2 regions of the Paenibacillus sp. alder61 genome follow, and region 1 is predicted to be linked to the other one. Evidence: riboswitches for the same ligand, from Rfam matches in the RefSeq annotation. Region 1 holds a riboswitch; the other holds the start of a gene.
What was found. A riboswitch is a leader RNA that binds a small molecule or an ion and turns the genes downstream of it on or off. The one in region 1 is predicted to bind FMN.
Positions count from the first base shown of each region.

Region 2: linked by a shared signal. The riboswitch ahead of LBW89_RS12000 (DMT family transporter) and the one ahead of ribD (bifunctional diaminohydroxyphosphoribosylaminopyrimidine deaminase/5-amino-6-(5-phosphoribosylamino)uracil reductase RibD) in region 1 are both predicted to bind FMN.

Region 1 covers NZ_JAIUDG010000015.1:122,711-130,735, reverse strand. Annotated here, with positions in the region: gene lysA (diaminopimelate decarboxylase) at 1-783, shown strand, start outside; gene LBW89_RS17200 (peptidylprolyl isomerase) at 963-1,397, shown strand; gene tlp (small acid-soluble spore protein Tlp) at 1,472-1,696, opposite strand; FMN riboswitch at 1,891-2,071, shown strand; gene ribD (bifunctional diaminohydroxyphosphoribosylaminopyrimidine deaminase/5-amino-6-(5-phosphoribosylamino)uracil reductase RibD) at 2,307-3,446, shown strand; gene LBW89_RS17185 (riboflavin synthase) at 3,459-4,136, shown strand; gene LBW89_RS17180 (bifunctional 3,4-dihydroxy-2-butanone-4-phosphate synthase/GTP cyclohydrolase II) at 4,153-5,391, shown strand; gene ribE (6,7-dimethyl-8-ribityllumazine synthase) at 5,460-5,927, shown strand; gene LBW89_RS17170 (segregation and condensation protein A) at 6,026-6,823, shown strand; gene scpB (SMC-Scp complex subunit ScpB) at 6,792-7,406, shown strand; gene LBW89_RS17160 (DUF2953 domain-containing protein) at 7,526-8,025, shown strand, end outside.
Region 2 covers NZ_JAIUDG010000010.1:21,507-29,531, reverse strand. Annotated here, with positions in the region: gene LBW89_RS12040 (erythromycin esterase family protein) at 1-102, opposite strand, end outside; gene LBW89_RS12035 (helix-turn-helix transcriptional regulator) at 161-361, opposite strand; gene LBW89_RS12030 (DUF6773 family protein) at 381-890, opposite strand; gene LBW89_RS12025 (SDR family NAD(P)-dependent oxidoreductase) at 1,257-2,018, shown strand; gene LBW89_RS12020 (hypothetical protein) at 2,448-2,630, opposite strand; gene LBW89_RS12015 (methionine ABC transporter ATP-binding protein) at 2,847-3,608, shown strand; gene LBW89_RS12010 (methionine ABC transporter permease) at 3,601-4,281, shown strand; gene LBW89_RS12005 (MetQ/NlpA family ABC transporter substrate-binding protein) at 4,634-5,500, shown strand; FMN riboswitch at 5,680-5,830, shown strand; gene LBW89_RS12000 (DMT family transporter) at 5,967-6,932, shown strand; gene LBW89_RS11995 (GGDEF domain-containing protein) at 7,080-8,025, shown strand, end outside.

The sequences.
Region 1 (8,025 bases):
GGCTCCGCTTATGAAGCGGTAGAACAGGCTTCCCGGAGCTTGAATCTGAATTTGCTCGGGCTGCATTCCCATATCGGCTCGCAAATTTTTGAGGTCGAAGGCTTCCAGATGGCGGTGGAACGCGTGGCGGAATTTTCGCTTCGCGTCAAAGATCAACTGAATGTGATCTTTAAAGTCATCAACCTTGGTGGAGGCTTCGGCATCCGCTACACGTCCGAGGACACGCCGCTTCAAGTTTCCGATTATGTGAAGGCGATTACGGACGCGGTAAAATCTTCTTTTGCCGCCGGTTATCCGCAACTGCCGGAAATTTGGGTGGAGCCGGGTCGCAGTATCGTGGGCGACGCCGGAACGACGCTTTACACGGTGGGTACGAGCAAGGACATCCCGGGGGTCCGGAAGTATGTTTCCGTTGACGGCGGTATGACCGATAACCCGCGTCCGGCGCTGTACGAATCCAAGTATGAAGCCATGCTGGCGAACCGCGGGCTGGATGCGGCCGAGGAGACGGTGTCCATCGCGGGGAAATGCTGCGAAAGCGGCGACATGTTGATCTGGGATCTGGAACTGCCGAAGGTCAAATCCGGCGATTTGCTGGCGGTCGCTTGCACCGGGGCGTACAACTACGCGATGGCAAGCAATTACAACCGGATCCGCCGCCCTGCGGTCGTGTTCGTTCAAAACGGTCAAAGCGATCTGGTGGTCAAGCGGGAGACCCTGCAGGACATTACCTCCTGCGACGTGATTCCCGAGCGCATCGCCAAACAGCCGTCTTTGAAATAAAAAGGCCTGGTGATAGAAACTTAAAAAACAGAGGTGCGGAGCCAGTTCATTTCGATGAACTGGCTTTTTCGGTACCTGCTTTTTAAGTCCGTATTTTGCTACCGGAGGGATTTCATAGTACACTGGAATAGGTTTGTCCCACGTGTATGCTCACTAAAGAAGAAGAGGAAGTGACCCATATGAAAAAAGGAAAGATCGTTTTGGAAAAGGGCGGAGAAGTGGAGATCCAGTTTCTGCCCGAAGAAGCTCCGGGTACGGTGGCGAATTTCGAGAAGTTGGCGAATTCCGGCTTCTATAACGGCTTGACGTTCCACCGCGTGATCCCCGGCTTTGTAGCTCAAGGCGGATGCCCGATCGGAAACGGCACCGGCGGTCCAGGCTACACGATCAAGTGCGAAACGGCAACGAATACGACGAAGCATGAGCGCGGCGTGCTGTCGATGGCCCATGCCGGGAAAGATACCGGCGGCAGCCAGTTCTTCATCGTGTATGAGCCGCAGCCTCACCTGAACGGAGTACATACCGTATTCGGTAAAGTCACTTCCGGAATGGACCTGGTGGACCAGATCCGCCCAGGGGATAAAATGAAAGAGGTTACCGTCTGGGACGAGTAATCCCCGAAATGCGAAAGGGCTCCCGGCCGATCTTCGGCCAAGGGAGCCCTTTCGCTATTTCATGATGAATGAAGTTAAGATTGCCGGTCGGCCGCTTCGTCCTTGACTTCCTCCCGGAAGCCGCGGATGCTGTCCAGACGGCGGGCATTCTTTTCTTCAATTTGCCGCTTTTCCTCGCCGGTGATTTCGTCGGCATGCTCGCTCAAGTATTCCTGGCCTTCGCGGAAGTTGCGGATCGTATTTTGGATGTTGTCCTGCAGCTTTTCCACATTATCGGCGCGGTTGTCGGGTTTGGCCATGGCAGTTCCCTCCTGAAGGTTTCTTCCCCGGGAAGCGGGGCAATGTTATTGTCGCACTCGAGCGCTGATTTTATTCCGGAAAGGGGTTTGGCTTAGCAGAGCCCAAGCCGATTTGCGGCGTTGTTGTATTTTTATTTTTTTTATGCTATTCTTTCCTCAAGTCAGATGGATTTATGACTTTATCAAATTTATATGCATTCCTTCGGGGCAGGGTGAAATTCCCTACCGACGGTGATGGCGGGTCTTGAGATTTCCAGCAATAGCGGAAACCGAGGCCGGCACAAGTCCGTGACCCGTATGCGGGATCTGCCCGCATATGGCTGAGCCGGTGCGATTCCGGGACCGACAGTATAGTCTGGATGGGAGAAGGAGACGCGAAAAGCATTCGTACGTTAAAGTTCATGTTTTCACATGGTCTATTTGTGTTTCCATGTTGAACGATATGTTCGTTTTGACGGAGGCGAAGTATGCCTGCAGGCTATGATTTTATCATGGCTTGGTTAGGTGTAATTTAATGCAGCTTTTATTTCGCGGATGATCACTCTCAACAGCTCCTGCCGGAATGCTCCGGCAGGAGTTTTTTATGTCTAAGGCACAAGGAGGGGCGGTTATGCAAACGATCGGCGATGAATATTACATGGAGCTCGCCCTGCAAATGGCCGAACGCGCCCAGGGGCAGACCGGGATCAATCCGGTCGTCGGAGCCGTCGTGGTGAAAGACGGCGCGGTGGTCGGCCTGGGCGCCCACCTGAAAAGGGGAACGCCGCACGCGGAAGTGCACGCGCTCCGCATGGCGGGCCCCTTGGCCGAAGGGAGCACGGTATACGTTACGCTGGAGCCTTGCAGCCATTACGGCATGACGCCTCCTTGCGCGGAGCGGTTGATCGAGGATAAGGTGGCACGGGTTGTCGTGGCCACCGAAGATCCCAACCCGCAGGTGGCCGGGCGGGGAATCGGACTGCTGCGGCAAAACGGGATTGAAGTGACGACCGGGGTGCTTCGAGACCGGGCCGTGGCGTTAAACCGGAAATTCATCAAATACATTACAACCGGTCTTCCTTACGTGACGATTAAAACGGCCAGTACGCTGGACGGGAAAATCGCGACGAAAACGGGCGACAGCAAGTGGATTTCGAATGAAGCCTCGCGCGAAATCGTGCATACGATGCGACACCGCCATCAGGGCATTATGGTCGGCTCCGGAACGGTGCTTGCGGATGATCCGCAATTGACGACACGCCTGGCGGTTCCCGGATTGGATCCGGTGCGTATTATCGTGGATTCGACGCTTCGCGTTCCTGTCGCCAGCCGGGTGCTGAGCGACGGAGCGGCGCCGACCCTCGTCCTGACGACCGAGATGGCGGACCGCGCAAAGATGGCTGTCCTGGCGGAGCGGGGCATTGAGGTGATTCCCTGCGGGGCGGGGCCTCATGTTGATTTGCAGCTGGCGCTCCAGAGACTCGGGGAACGGGAAATCTCCTCCGTTCTGGTCGAGGGCGGCGGACGATTGAACGGCTCCCTGCTGGAAAAGAGGCTGGTGGACGAGATCGTCTTGTTTCTCGCCCCGAAATTGATCGGCGGGGGCGAAGCGCCGGGAAGCTTTATTTTCTCGGGATATGAAAAAATGAGCGAGGCCGTAACGCTGACAAGTGTAGAAGTCGAGACGATCGGAGACAATGTCTATATTCAAGGAAGGCCGGTCTGGCCGGAGAAGGAGCAAGCGGACATCCAAGGAAGTACGGAAGCGTAAAGGAGGCAGCCAATGTTTACAGGGCTTATCGAGGAGATCGGGACGATGAAATCGGTTAGCCGTCAAGGGGAAGCGCTAGTTCTGCACATTGCGGCCAAGGTCGTCACCGAAGGGTTAAAACCGGGCGACAGCATCGCCGTTAACGGGGTATGCCTGACGGCGGTATCTTTTGACGATCATTCGTTTATGGTCGATGTGATGCCGCAAACGTACCGGCATACCAACCTCAAGGATCTGAAGTCCGGCAGCAAAGTCAATCTCGAACGGGCGATGGCGGCCGGCGGCCGGTTCGGCGGTCATATCGTGCAGGGTCATGTGGACGGAACGGGTCAAATCGTGCGTAAACGTCAGGATCAAAATTCCGTCGTATACGAGATCCGACTGGCCGACGCTTCCCTCTCGCGGTACATCATTCCCCAAGGTTCCATTACGGTGGACGGGATCAGTCTGACCGTGGTAGAAACGCATGACGGCGGGTTTTCCATATCGATTATTCCCCATACCCTAAAAGAGACGATCCTCGCCTATAAAGGGGCGGGGGATACGGTTAACCTGGAGTGCGATGTGCTTGGCAAATATGTAGAACATCTTTTGAATTACGGAGCTTCGGGAAATGGAGTCCGGAAGACGGCTTCCGCTTCCACGCGCGGCATCGATCCGCAATTTCTGTCGGAGCACGGATTTATGTAAAATTGGAGGGATTCCCATGAGCGAGTTTCAACTGGACCGCGTGGAAGAAGCGATATACGAACTGATGCGCGGCAAAGTGATCATCGTGGTGGATGACGAAGACCGGGAAAATGAAGGGGATTTTGTGGCGCTGGCCGAGAAGGCCACGCCGGAAGTGATCAATTTTATGATCACTCAGGGCCGTGGGCTGGTGTGTCTGCCGATTACGGCGGAGCGTGCCGAGGAACTGGAACTGGCGCCGATGGTTACCCAAAATACCGACTACCACGGGACGGCGTTTACCGTTTCGATCGATCATAAAGATACGACGACCGGAATTTCCGCCTATGAGCGCTCTTTAACGGTTCGCGGGATCATGGACCCGAAGGCGAAGCCGTCGGACTTCCGGCGGCCGGGCCATATGTTCCCGCTGATCGCCAAGAAGGGCGGCGTTCTGCGCCGGGCGGGTCATACCGAAGCGGCCGTCGATCTGGCCCGGATGTGCGGCTCGTATCCCGCCGGCGTCATTTGCGAGGTGATTAAAGAGGACGGGACGATGGCGAGACTCCCCGATCTGGTGGAAATCGCCAGGAAGCATGATTTGAAGCTCATCAGCGTCAAAGATCTGATACATTACCGCAACGAGAAGGAAAAGCTGGTCAACCGGGAAGTCGAGGTACGGATGCCGACCGATTACGGTGAATTCCGGGCGGTAGCTTATACGAATGAGGTGGACACCAAGGAACATGTGGCCCTCGTTAAAGGCGACATCAACGGGAATGAACCGGTTCTGGTTCGGGTTCACTCCGAATGTCTCACCGGCGACGTCTTTCACTCGCACCGCTGCGATTGCGGCCCGCAATTCGAAGCCGCGCTACGCCAGATCGAACAAGAAGGGCGAGGGGTTCTCCTCTATATGCGCCAGGAAGGCCGCGGGATCGGACTGGTCAACAAGCTGAAAGCCTACAAGCTGCAGGAAGAGGGATTCGATACGGTCGACGCCAACCTGAAGCTGGGCTTCCCGGCCGACCTGCGGGATTACGGCATCGGAGCGCAAATTCTCAAGGATTTGGGCGTACGCCAAATCCGGCTGCTTACGAATAATCCGCGAAAGATTAAAGGCCTGGAAGGATACGGTTTGGAAGTGGTGGAACGGGTACCGCTGCAAATGAAAGAGAATGCCGACAATACCCGTTATCTGCATACGAAGCAAGCCAAGCTCGGGCATATGCTGAAATTCGACGATCTGGAGCAGAACGAATCCGCCGAGGTTTAAGATCGGGCAACACGTCCGTTTCGAAATCGGCACATAAACAAGTTTCAATCACAGGGAGGATGAAATTCATGATGAATGTTTTTGAAGGCAATCTGGTATCGGAAGGTTTAAAATACGGCATCGTTGTAGGCCGGTTTAACGAGTTTATTACAAGCAAGCTGCTTAGCGGAGCGCTCGATGCCCTGAAGCGTCACGGCGTCAAGGAAGAAGAAATCAGCGTCGCATGGGTACCGGGGGCGTTTGAAATTCCTTTGGCCGCGCAGAAGCTGGCGGAAAGCGGGAATTACGACGCGGTCATCACTCTCGGCACCGTCATTCGGGGTTCCACGTCGCATTATGATTATGTCTGCAACGAGGTGGCCAAGGGCGTTGCGGCCATCGGTCTGAAGACTGGCATACCGACCATATTCGGCGTCGTGACGACGGAAAATATCGAGCAGGCGATTGAGCGAGCGGGTACCAAGGCCGGGAACAAGGGCTGGGACGCCGCAATGGCCGCGATCGAAATGGCAAACTTGACGAAACAGCTAAAATAGTGCTTATTTAATGTAGTACCCTATTTTTCGGGTACTGCATTTTTCTTTTTAGAGGCACGGGTTGCTTCGCGATTGGTACGACGGGTGGAGGATGTTCATTGACGACCGTATTATATAAACTGGAGACATTTGAGGGGCCGCTGGATTTGCTGCTGCATCTGATCGATAAGGCCGAGATCGATATTCACCAAATTTCGATCAGTGAGATCACGGACCAGTACCTCGAGTATTTGCACAATATGCAGGAATTGGAACTTGAGGTAACCAGCGAGTTCCTCGTCATGGCGGCCACGCTGCTGTCCATAAAATCCAAACAGCTCCTGCCCAAACCGCCCGTTATTGAACTGGAGGACGATTTCGATTATTTGCTGGAGGAAGAAGAGGATCCGAGGGACGAGCTGATCCGCCAGTTGATCGAGTATCGCAAATATAAAGGGATTGCCGAGCATCTTCATGAGCGCGAGTGGGAGCGCAGCTTGATCTTTTCCAAAGAGCCCGAAGATTTAACGCCCTATTTGCCGGACATCGAGGAGAATCCGGTAAAGGGGCTTCACGCCGCCGATTTGATCGCGGTGTTTCAGAGGGCGATCCGTAAATCCGTCAAGCGTAATGCGGTGGCGCGGATTCATCGCGACGAAATTTCGGTAAAGGACCGGATTAGGGAGGTCGTGTCCGCCCTGGAAACCGTGGGAAAAGGCGGAAGACTGTTATTTTCCAAGCTGCTGCATCAGGAGATGCACAGACATGAGATTGTCGTGACTTTTTTGGCCGTATTGGAGTTAATGAAAATGAAACAAATCGTATGCTACCAGAACAAATTGTTCGATGATATCGTCATGGAGTGGAGAGGGGAAGGAAAGGCCGATGAATTATCAGGAATTGAAATCGATTATTGAGGGGTTGCTCTTTCTGGCGGGGGAGGAAGGCATCAGTCCGAAGCAGCTGGCGGAAGTGACAGACCAGCGGCAGGACTTGATTGTCGAAGCCTTGCAGGATATGAAGAGCTCCTTCGAGAATCAGGGTCGGGGGCTGCAGATCGTTCAGATCGCCGGAAACTACCAGTTGGCCACGTTGCCTCAGCATGCGCCGTATTTCGAGAAACTGGCCTACTCCCCCTCGCGTTCCACTTTGTCGCAGGCGGCCTTGGAGACGCTCTCCATCATCGCATACCGTCAGCCGATTACCCGGATTGAAGTGGAGGAAATTCGCGGGGTCAAGTCGGAACGGGCGATCCACACGCTGGTCAATAAGGATTTGATCGAAGAAGTGGGCCGGGCGGATGCGATCGGCAGACCGATTTTGTACGGGACGACAAAGGCGTTCCTCGATTATTTCGGACTTGCGAGCCTTCAAGATTTGCCGGATTTGGCCGATTTCGAAAGCAGCGAGCAGTTGGAAGAGGAAACGCAGCTGTTATTCCAGAAACTGGAGGAACAGCAGTTGACGTTTGACGATGTGGACAAGGATGAACCGAATTAATTAGAACCGTCCCGGTGGGGCGGTTTTTTTATTTTTGGCAAACCTGTAATTTTTTTAGGAACCCCGAGTCATACTAATCGGAGCTTAATATTCCATAGAATGGCATGGAGGGCTTTCCTGTGTGGATTTTTTGGCTCGGAAGCATCCTGGTTTTGTTGCTGCTGGTCGTCCTATTCGTCATCCTGAATTCCAAAATTACAATTCGCTTGAGAGCTAAAAAAGAAAACCGGGACGAACTGATCCAGCTTGACGTCACACTTCTGTTCGGTTTGTTATCGCTTCATTATGAAATTCCGGCCATGGGTTTTGCCGATCTGAAGAAAGGTTTGTGGGTCGAGAGCGGCCGGATCGACAATTTTACGCCCGGGCCTTCGGCTGCCGGGGAGGACGCGATCAACAAGGATAAGGTAAAACATTGGATGCAGCAGCTTCGTGAGTTGGTGACGGCGACGGAAGGGTTTAAAAGATGGCTGGTCAACACGCTTCAAAAGATCTCTTTTGTCCAGTTCGATTGGTCCACCAATGTGGCCATGCGGGACGCGGCGCATACCGCTACGCTAACCGGAGCTTTGTGGGCCGTAAAAAGCACGATTGTCGGATGGCTGTCCTATCATATCAG
Region 2 (8,025 bases), on a different contig from region 1:
TTCGGCGGCGGCCTTCCCGGCCGTCGGCCATCCCCCGGCCAGCACGGCGGTGACCAGCAGTGCGGTGAGGGTTCTTGCTGTTTTTTTCTGCAAATACGTCATCTCAATCTCTCCCTATGGTTAGTGAATATGTATAGAAAAATCGGACGGATCCGCTCCGCTACGATTCTTCCTCCCAAAACAAGTCGTCCAGTGTCCGGGACAAGGCCTTGCAAATCGCGATGCACAAGCTGAGGGACGGATTGTATTTTCCGAGCTCGATGAGCCCGATCGTCTGACGCGATACGCCCACCAGCTTGGCCAGTTCGTCCTGTGACAGATCTTTTTCGACGCGGGCCAGCTTTAATTTCAGATTTTTCATGCGCTATTCCCTACCTCTCTTATTCAGGATCGCGCAGATCGCTTTCCGCAAATTTCTTGCTCGCCTTGTTGGCCCAGTGATGGACGGTCACCTGAAAGGCGATAAAAAACGGCAGGTAAATGATGAGGGAGACCGCAAAGACCAGGAAGAAATACCAGACTTGGGTCTGTAGATCACTTTTTCCGTAAAGCAGCGCGCTGCGGATTCCGAAAAAGAGGGCGATCCCCAGGCCGATCGCGAGCCCGGACCATACAGTTTTCCGGCTGTAGGGGGTCTTGCTCTCCCGGTCATGGACTTCCACTTCCTCGGAGTAGATGCCGAGCATGACGCTGCGGACTCCGTAGTAAATACCGCCGGCCAATAACACTATGACTTCCGTTAGGGTGGAAGGGTCTTCCTGAAGAAAGATCTTCAGGATAATGGACGCGGAGCAGATGATCGTGATGAGGAGATAGGCTTCCCTGTAAATTTGATTTTTTAAGTTGACGATACGTTCGTCCGTCAGTTTGTTTCTGTTGAACCAGTTCATATAGTGAACTCCTTTCGCAAATTCGCATGTTGGGATGGTTTGTGAGTTGCGTGTTACGTGCTAACTTTTACGTACTAACTGTTGTGTGCTATATACTACGTGCTGTGTGCTACCTTTTACCTGCTTTGTGAAGGGAAATCGCGTTTTCTTGTTGGCTTAATAGTAATACTATACTAGACAAAATGCAATATATATATTGCAAAATATAAAATATTTTTGTCATAATGCCATTCTTGTTATTCGATTGATGGTGCGTGCAGGATTCAGGAAAGCGCATGCAGAAATGTATCAAAAGCACGGCAGCCAAGGGATGGCCCCATTTGGACATGGATCCGGGGACCCTAGCCAAGAGAGGAGATCATCAGAATGAATATAGATTTAACGGGGAAAATTGCGTTGATTACCGGTGCGACCGGTCAGCTTGGACGCGTGATGGCCCGAACGCTCTCCCGGTGCGGAGCCAAAGTGGCGATCCATTATATGAGCAATGAAGCGAAGGCGCAGGAGTTAATGGATGAAATTACGAAGGCGGGCGGGGAAGCGATGATCGTGCAGGCGGACATCACCCGTGAGGAGGGCGTTCGGGAAATGCGGGAGCTAATTCGGGCCAAACTCGGAAATCCGGACATCGTTGTGGCCAACGCGGTCGTCCAGTATGAGTGGAAGTCTGTGTTGGAGCAGCCGGTCGAGGATTATGTCAGCCAATTCGATTCCTGCGTCTTGCAGAGCGTATTTTTGGCCAAGGCGTTTATTCCGGCCATGATCGAAAAAGGGAGCGGGCGGATGATCGGAATCAACACGGAATGCGCCATGCAGAATTTCCCGCACCAATCGGCGTATACGGCGGGCAAACGAGGCATGGACGGAGTTTACCGCGTACTGGCCAAGGAGGTCGGCCCCCATCAAATCACGGTCAACCAGGTGGCGCCGGGATGGACGATCAGCGAAAAAGACCGCGGCGAAGCCGAACTGCACGATGCCGCTTATATTGCCCAGGTGCCGATGAAGCGCCGGGGCGAGGATCAGGACATCGCCAACGCGGTCGCGTTTCTGGCTTCGGACCTGGCTTCGTTTATTACCGGGGCCTATATTCCCGTCAATGGCGGGAATGTGATGCCGGCGATATAAACTTCCGGTGGAGGAAGGGGGTACTCCGATGCCCCCTCTAAACGGAAGGGATGTCAACCGCTTTTCGTTTTGAAAACCACTAGTGTCTCTTCAGACATCAAGTATGCCATCTCACGCCCATGGACATCCAAAACGTATTTAGCCACCTACGGTCAAGGCGATCAAGGTTTCTAGCGTACTTTCCAACCCTTCCAACTCCCAAAAGATGCAAATCTGCAGGTATTTAAGCCGATCTCAGAGGGAATGCGAAAAAAGATGCAAATCTGCAGGAATTTCTAGCGATTTTAGAGAAAAGAGCCGGTTTCGTCGGAAATTCCTGCAGAATTGCAGGAATTTTGAAATTTCTGTTCCCAACAAGAAAAAAACATGCATTTATGCAGGAATTTTATGTTATCCGCATTGTCTCATGAATGGGGCACTAGAATTGCATCAAGCAATTGGAGAACGGTCATAAGGGGCGCGATTATGTCGAATTTGGCTTCTTGGCGTGAAATAGCGCCCCGAAAGGCCGTTAAGTCGGCGGATAAGCTCAACATGGTCGTCGCCATGTTCTTCAGCCGTTAAAAAAGGAAAGATAACCCAAAAAAGAGAGCGAGAGCTCTCTTTTTTCATATTTCTTAATCTCCTCGCAAAGTTACGATTATTCCTTAGAATACAGGCATAATCATGGAGGAATATGTTTTTACTTTCCATAAGTTGTGTAATAACAAACTGTTTTTGGTGACACAGTATTAAAAATAGTCTATAATCAAGGGGATTTATGCATTGTAACAGTGTTTGAGAAATATTGATACAACTTTTGGTTGATTCGTAGGGGGCAGTAGACCGATGATATCGCTTCATGAAGTCAGCAAAAGTTACGGCTCGGGTGCCGGAGGTTTCAAGGCCGTCGACCGGGTGTCCCTGACCGTTCGGGGCGGAACGATTCACGGCATTATCGGGCCGAGCGGTGCGGGGAAATCGACCCTGCTTAGGATGATGAATCTGCTAGAGCCGCCGGATGAAGGCGGGGTTATCGCGCTCGGTCAGGACCTGACCGCGCTGCCCGAAGCCAAACTGCGCATCGCCCGCCGCTCGATCGGCATGGTATTTCAGCAGTTTCATTTGCTGCATAACCGCACCGTAAGCGGCAACGTGGCCGTACCGCTGGAACTGGCCGGTACGGGAAGAACGCAGCGGCGGGAGCGCGTGCTGGAGTGCCTCCGGTTTGTCGGACTGGAGGACAAAGCGGATCAATACCCGGCCCGGCTCAGCGGCGGGCAAAAGCAGCGGGTGGCGATCGCCCGGGCCCTGGCCCACCGGCCGGCCGTGCTGCTGTGCGATGAGCCGACTTCCTCTCTGGACCCGGACACCACCTCGGAAATTCTCGCGGTGCTCCGGCACATCAACACGACGCTCGGAGTGACGATCGTCATTGTGACCCATGAGATGGAGGTTGTGAAGGAACTCTGTCATGAGGTGTCCGTCATGGAACGTGGCAGGCTGGTCGACGGTTTTGCTCTGCCGCGCCGGACTCCGGCGGAAAGTTCCCGCCCCAAGTTGTCCTATCGGGAACAACTGCTTGGAGAGGGAGGGGAGGCCCATGTTTGACTTCGCCTTAATGGCCGAGAAGGTGATGCAGTTTCGGACCCAGATCGCCGAGGCCGTCGGAGAGACCTTTCTCATGGTGGGGATCTCCGTGGCCGCCGCCGTATTGCTCGGCCTCCCGCTCGGCACGATGCTGTTTCTGACGGCCAAGGGGCAGCTTTACGAGAATCGGACGTGGTCCGCGCTGCTGAACGGATTTGTGAATGTGGTCCGTTCCTTTCCGTTTTTGCTGCTCGTCGTATTCATGATTCCGCTGACCCGGCTGCTCGTGGGAACGGCGATCGGAACCTTGGCGGCTTCCGTCCCCCTGGGCGTGGTCTCCATTGCCATCTATGCGAGGCAGGTGGAGCAGTCTTTGGTGGAAGTTCCGCGCGGCGTGGTCGAGGCCGCTCTTTCGATGGGGGCTTCCAAGCTGGAGGTCGTCATGAAATTTCTATACGTGGAAGCCCGTTCCGGACTTGTGCTCGGCCTTACGACGTCGACGATCAGCTTTATTTCCTATTCCACGGTGATGGGAGTCGTGGGCGGCGGCGGAGTCGGCGATTTTGCCATCCGCTACGGATATCAGCGCTTCGAAACGGAGCTGATGGCCGCGGTCATCGTTCTGATGATTGTGCTGGTTCAGCTCATACAGTTTGCCGGAAGCCGGATTTCCCGATGGCTGGACAAAAGATAACGCTAGAAGCGGCGCGGCAGCAAGCCGGCTCCTTCCGCTCAAATCGGGGAACGTGCCTTCTAATGGCCCTTTGATCGCCGGAACCGGGATTAGCGGCCATTTGGGCCGTTATTTCGGCCCGATTCGGCTTTCCCGGAAGAATAGCGGTCAAAAAGGGCCTTATTTCCCCGCGGCGGGCCCAAATATGAAGGTTTAGCCGGCTTTTTTCAAAAATAAGATCCCAAAATGCCGCTATTTCGTCCCAACTAGCCAAATTCGACAAAATAGCGCCTCAAAAGACCCTTATTGCGGCGCAAAAGTCCTTTATTCACTTACTCACAAAAACAAAGCGCAAAAAGGAAGGATGTTGGAGATGAACAGAAAATGGATGCTTGGGCTCGTAGCCCTGATCATGATCATTACTGCGGGTTGCGGCAGCAACACCGGCGGTGCCGCGGAGAAAGGAACCGCGGAACAGGGGAGCACTTCCTCCACCGCGAAAGCGTCCGGCAAACAGGCCGTGACCCTGAAAGTGGCAACGCTGATTCCGCCGATGACGGAAATTTTGGAACTGATCAAGCCGCAGCTTCAGGAGGAAGGCGTCAATCTGGAACTGGTTGTGCTGTCCGACAACATCCAGCCGAACGACGCGCTGGCGAACAAGGAAGTGGACGCCAATTTTTTTCAGCACGTTCCTTACATGGAGCAATATAATGAGAGCACAGGCAGCAAACTCACCGCCGTTCAGCCGGTCTATCACGCCGTTTACGGGGCGTATTCCAAACGGTACAAGAGCATGGATGAACTGCCTGAGGGGGCGACCATCGCAATCGCCAACGACCCGTCGAATACGGGGCGTTCGCTGGTCATGCTGGAGAAAGCGGGAATCCTCAAGCTGAAGGAAGGCGTAGGAATTCAAGCCACGGTAGCTGACATTACGGAAAACCCGAAAAACTTCAAATTTGAAGAAGTTGATTTGCTTATGCTCGCCCGGATGCTGGACGACGCCGACCTGGTTCTTATGACACCGGCCTATGCAAGCCCGCTCGGTCTGACGCCCAAAAAGGACGCGCTGCTGACGGAAACGACGGATTCCGCGTTTGCCATCACACTGGTTGCCCGCGAGGACAACAAGGATTCCGAGGCGATCCAAAAACTGGCCAAAGCCATTTCGAGTCCGGAAGTAAAACAGTTTCTGGAAAAGAACTACAGTGAAATCGCTATTCCAGCCTTTGAGTAATCCACTATAAAAAAAATAGTAGATTACAAAATTGCTGAAATAGTGTTATAATGATCGCAAATGAGTTTTTCATTTCGGATTTCACGGCCGAACAACTTGCGTTGTGACGTTTGTTACAGAGTTTCATGAGCTGCTGAAGTACTATGAAATCAACCCATTAAATTAAAATTTAAATGAATATGGATCTTCGGGGTAAGGTGAAATTCCTGACCGGCGGTGATGATCATCGGATCGATGATTTAGCCCGCGACTCTCCGTTCCCTAAGGGACGGGGACTGACCTGGTGCGACTCCAGGGCCGACGGTAAAGTCCGGATGGGAGAAGATCAATCACAGGCATGCGGGTGCAGGTGCGGATGTATTATCCCACCCCCGCAAGCTTATTTTGATCGGCCCCCGAATGTTGACTGACGTCAATGCCGGGGGCTTTTTCGCGTAGACCCCATATTCAAGAAGGAGTCGGGAATATGGAAAATGCATCAAGTGCCACAATTCAAGTCCATCCATCGCGACCGGTTTCGGGAAGCCGCGCAAGAAGCGGTTTCTGGCTGGTCGTTTTGGGGGCCGCCCTCTGGGGCGTGGATCCGCTGTTTCGTCTTATTTTGCTGAAGTCGATCACCTCGGCCCAGCTCGTCTTACTGGAGCACATCCTCATCGCGCTGGTCGTGGCGCCGACCTTGTGGAAGAACCGGCAGGAACTTAAGGGAATCGGCTGGAAGCATGTAGGAGCGCTGTTGTTCATCTCCTGGGGCGGTTCCGCCATCGCCACCATCCTGTTTACCATGGGTTTAACTCATGGCGATGCCAACGCCGTTCTGCTGCTGCAAAAACTTCAGCCGCTGTTCGCGATCCTGTTGGCCCGCTTCTTGCTGAAGGAATCGCTCCCGCGCCGGTTTGCCCTGCTGTTTCTTATCGCGCTGGCCGGCACGTATCTGTTGACCTTCGGCTTTTCGGTGCCGTTCGGACACTGGAACGACTTTATCCAGGTCGGCAGTCTGCTTTCGCTCGGCGCCGCCGCGCTTTGGGGCGGTTCGACGGTGATGGGACGGATGATGGTCGGACAGATGAAATATGAGACGGTCACCTCGCTGCGGTTCATCCTGGCGCTGCCGCTGCTGCTGGCCGTGACCTGGAATGAAGGGGCCGCGTGGCATTTGCCGACGGAGGCTTCAGGCATGGCCGCTTTTTCGCTGAATTTGCTTGGTCAGGCCCTGCTGCCGGGGCTCCTCAGCCTGCTGGTTTACTACAAAGGTTTGACGACCACGAAAGCTTCCGTAGCTACCCTGGCCGAACTAAGCTTCCCGATGGTAGGGGTGCTGGTGAACTGGATCGCGTTTCAACAGATGGTCACCGTCGCGCAGGCGGTAGGCTTTATCCTGATCTGGTTCTCGCTGTTCGTCATTTCCAGACAGAGCCAGCCGGCGCCGGCCTGACTTGATAAACATAAATCGGAGCATTAAAGGAACAGGTTTTCGACGATGATGTCGGAGGCCTGTTTTTTTATCTCGATAAAGCCTAAAATTTCAGTTATTATAATCAAAATATGATCCTTTCTTCGGGGGAAGGCGTGGCTAACGCACATGATGCTGTTAAAAATGGACATGAAAACCGTTTATATTCTGCTTTCCCTGGGCCACTTGTTTACGATGATGTTTATCACGGCCTACCGCTACAAACAACCCAAGGATAACTCCTATCTTATCTTTTATGCGGCAAAAGGGTGCCAAACGGTCACCTGGGCGCTGCTGGCGATCCCGGACGGGACCGTCCCCATGCCCGTTCTCGCCGCGGCAAATCTCGTTTTTTTGCTCGGTGTCGGGCTCGAAACCTTGGCGCTGATGCGGATTGTGGAGGAGCCGTGGTCTCAAGGGACGTTACGCTACTATAGCTGGATGATCGCGGCTTCTATGGGAGCCTATCTGCTGGCGGTTCTTCTGCAAAACACCGAATCCATCCGCATTTTTATCGTGTCCATGGCGGTGGTGCTTTTTCTGCTGCCCCCGGCGCTCCGCATGATCGGTTCCAGGAAGCGCTCGGCTCTTCGCATTTTATTGGGAAATTTATATCTTCTTATGGCCGCCGGTCTGTTGATTCGCATCGGATTAACCCTGTTTCCGGCCTTGCCGGTGACGGTGAACAAGCCGGGGCCTTACCAGGCTTTGTCGTTCCTGTCGCTTTATTTGATTATGACCTTGGGAAATGCGGGGTTTGTGCTGATTTCCAAGGAAAAAGCCGACCGGGACCTGTACAAGCTGGCCAGCCGGGACGATTTGACCGGTGCGTTGAACAGACGCTCGTTCCTCCAGGAGGCCGGGCGGTTGATGGACGATTGCGCGAAGCACCGCAAACCGGTCACGTTTATCCTGTTGGACCTTGATAACTTTAAGGGGATTAACGATGCCTTTGGACATGATGTCGGCGATACCGTGTTGAGAGAGTTGGCCGGGAACGTCAGGCTTCAGTTTGGCGACAGGGAATTGTTCGGCCGGTACGGCGGCGATGAATTCGCCCTCTTTCTGCCGGAAG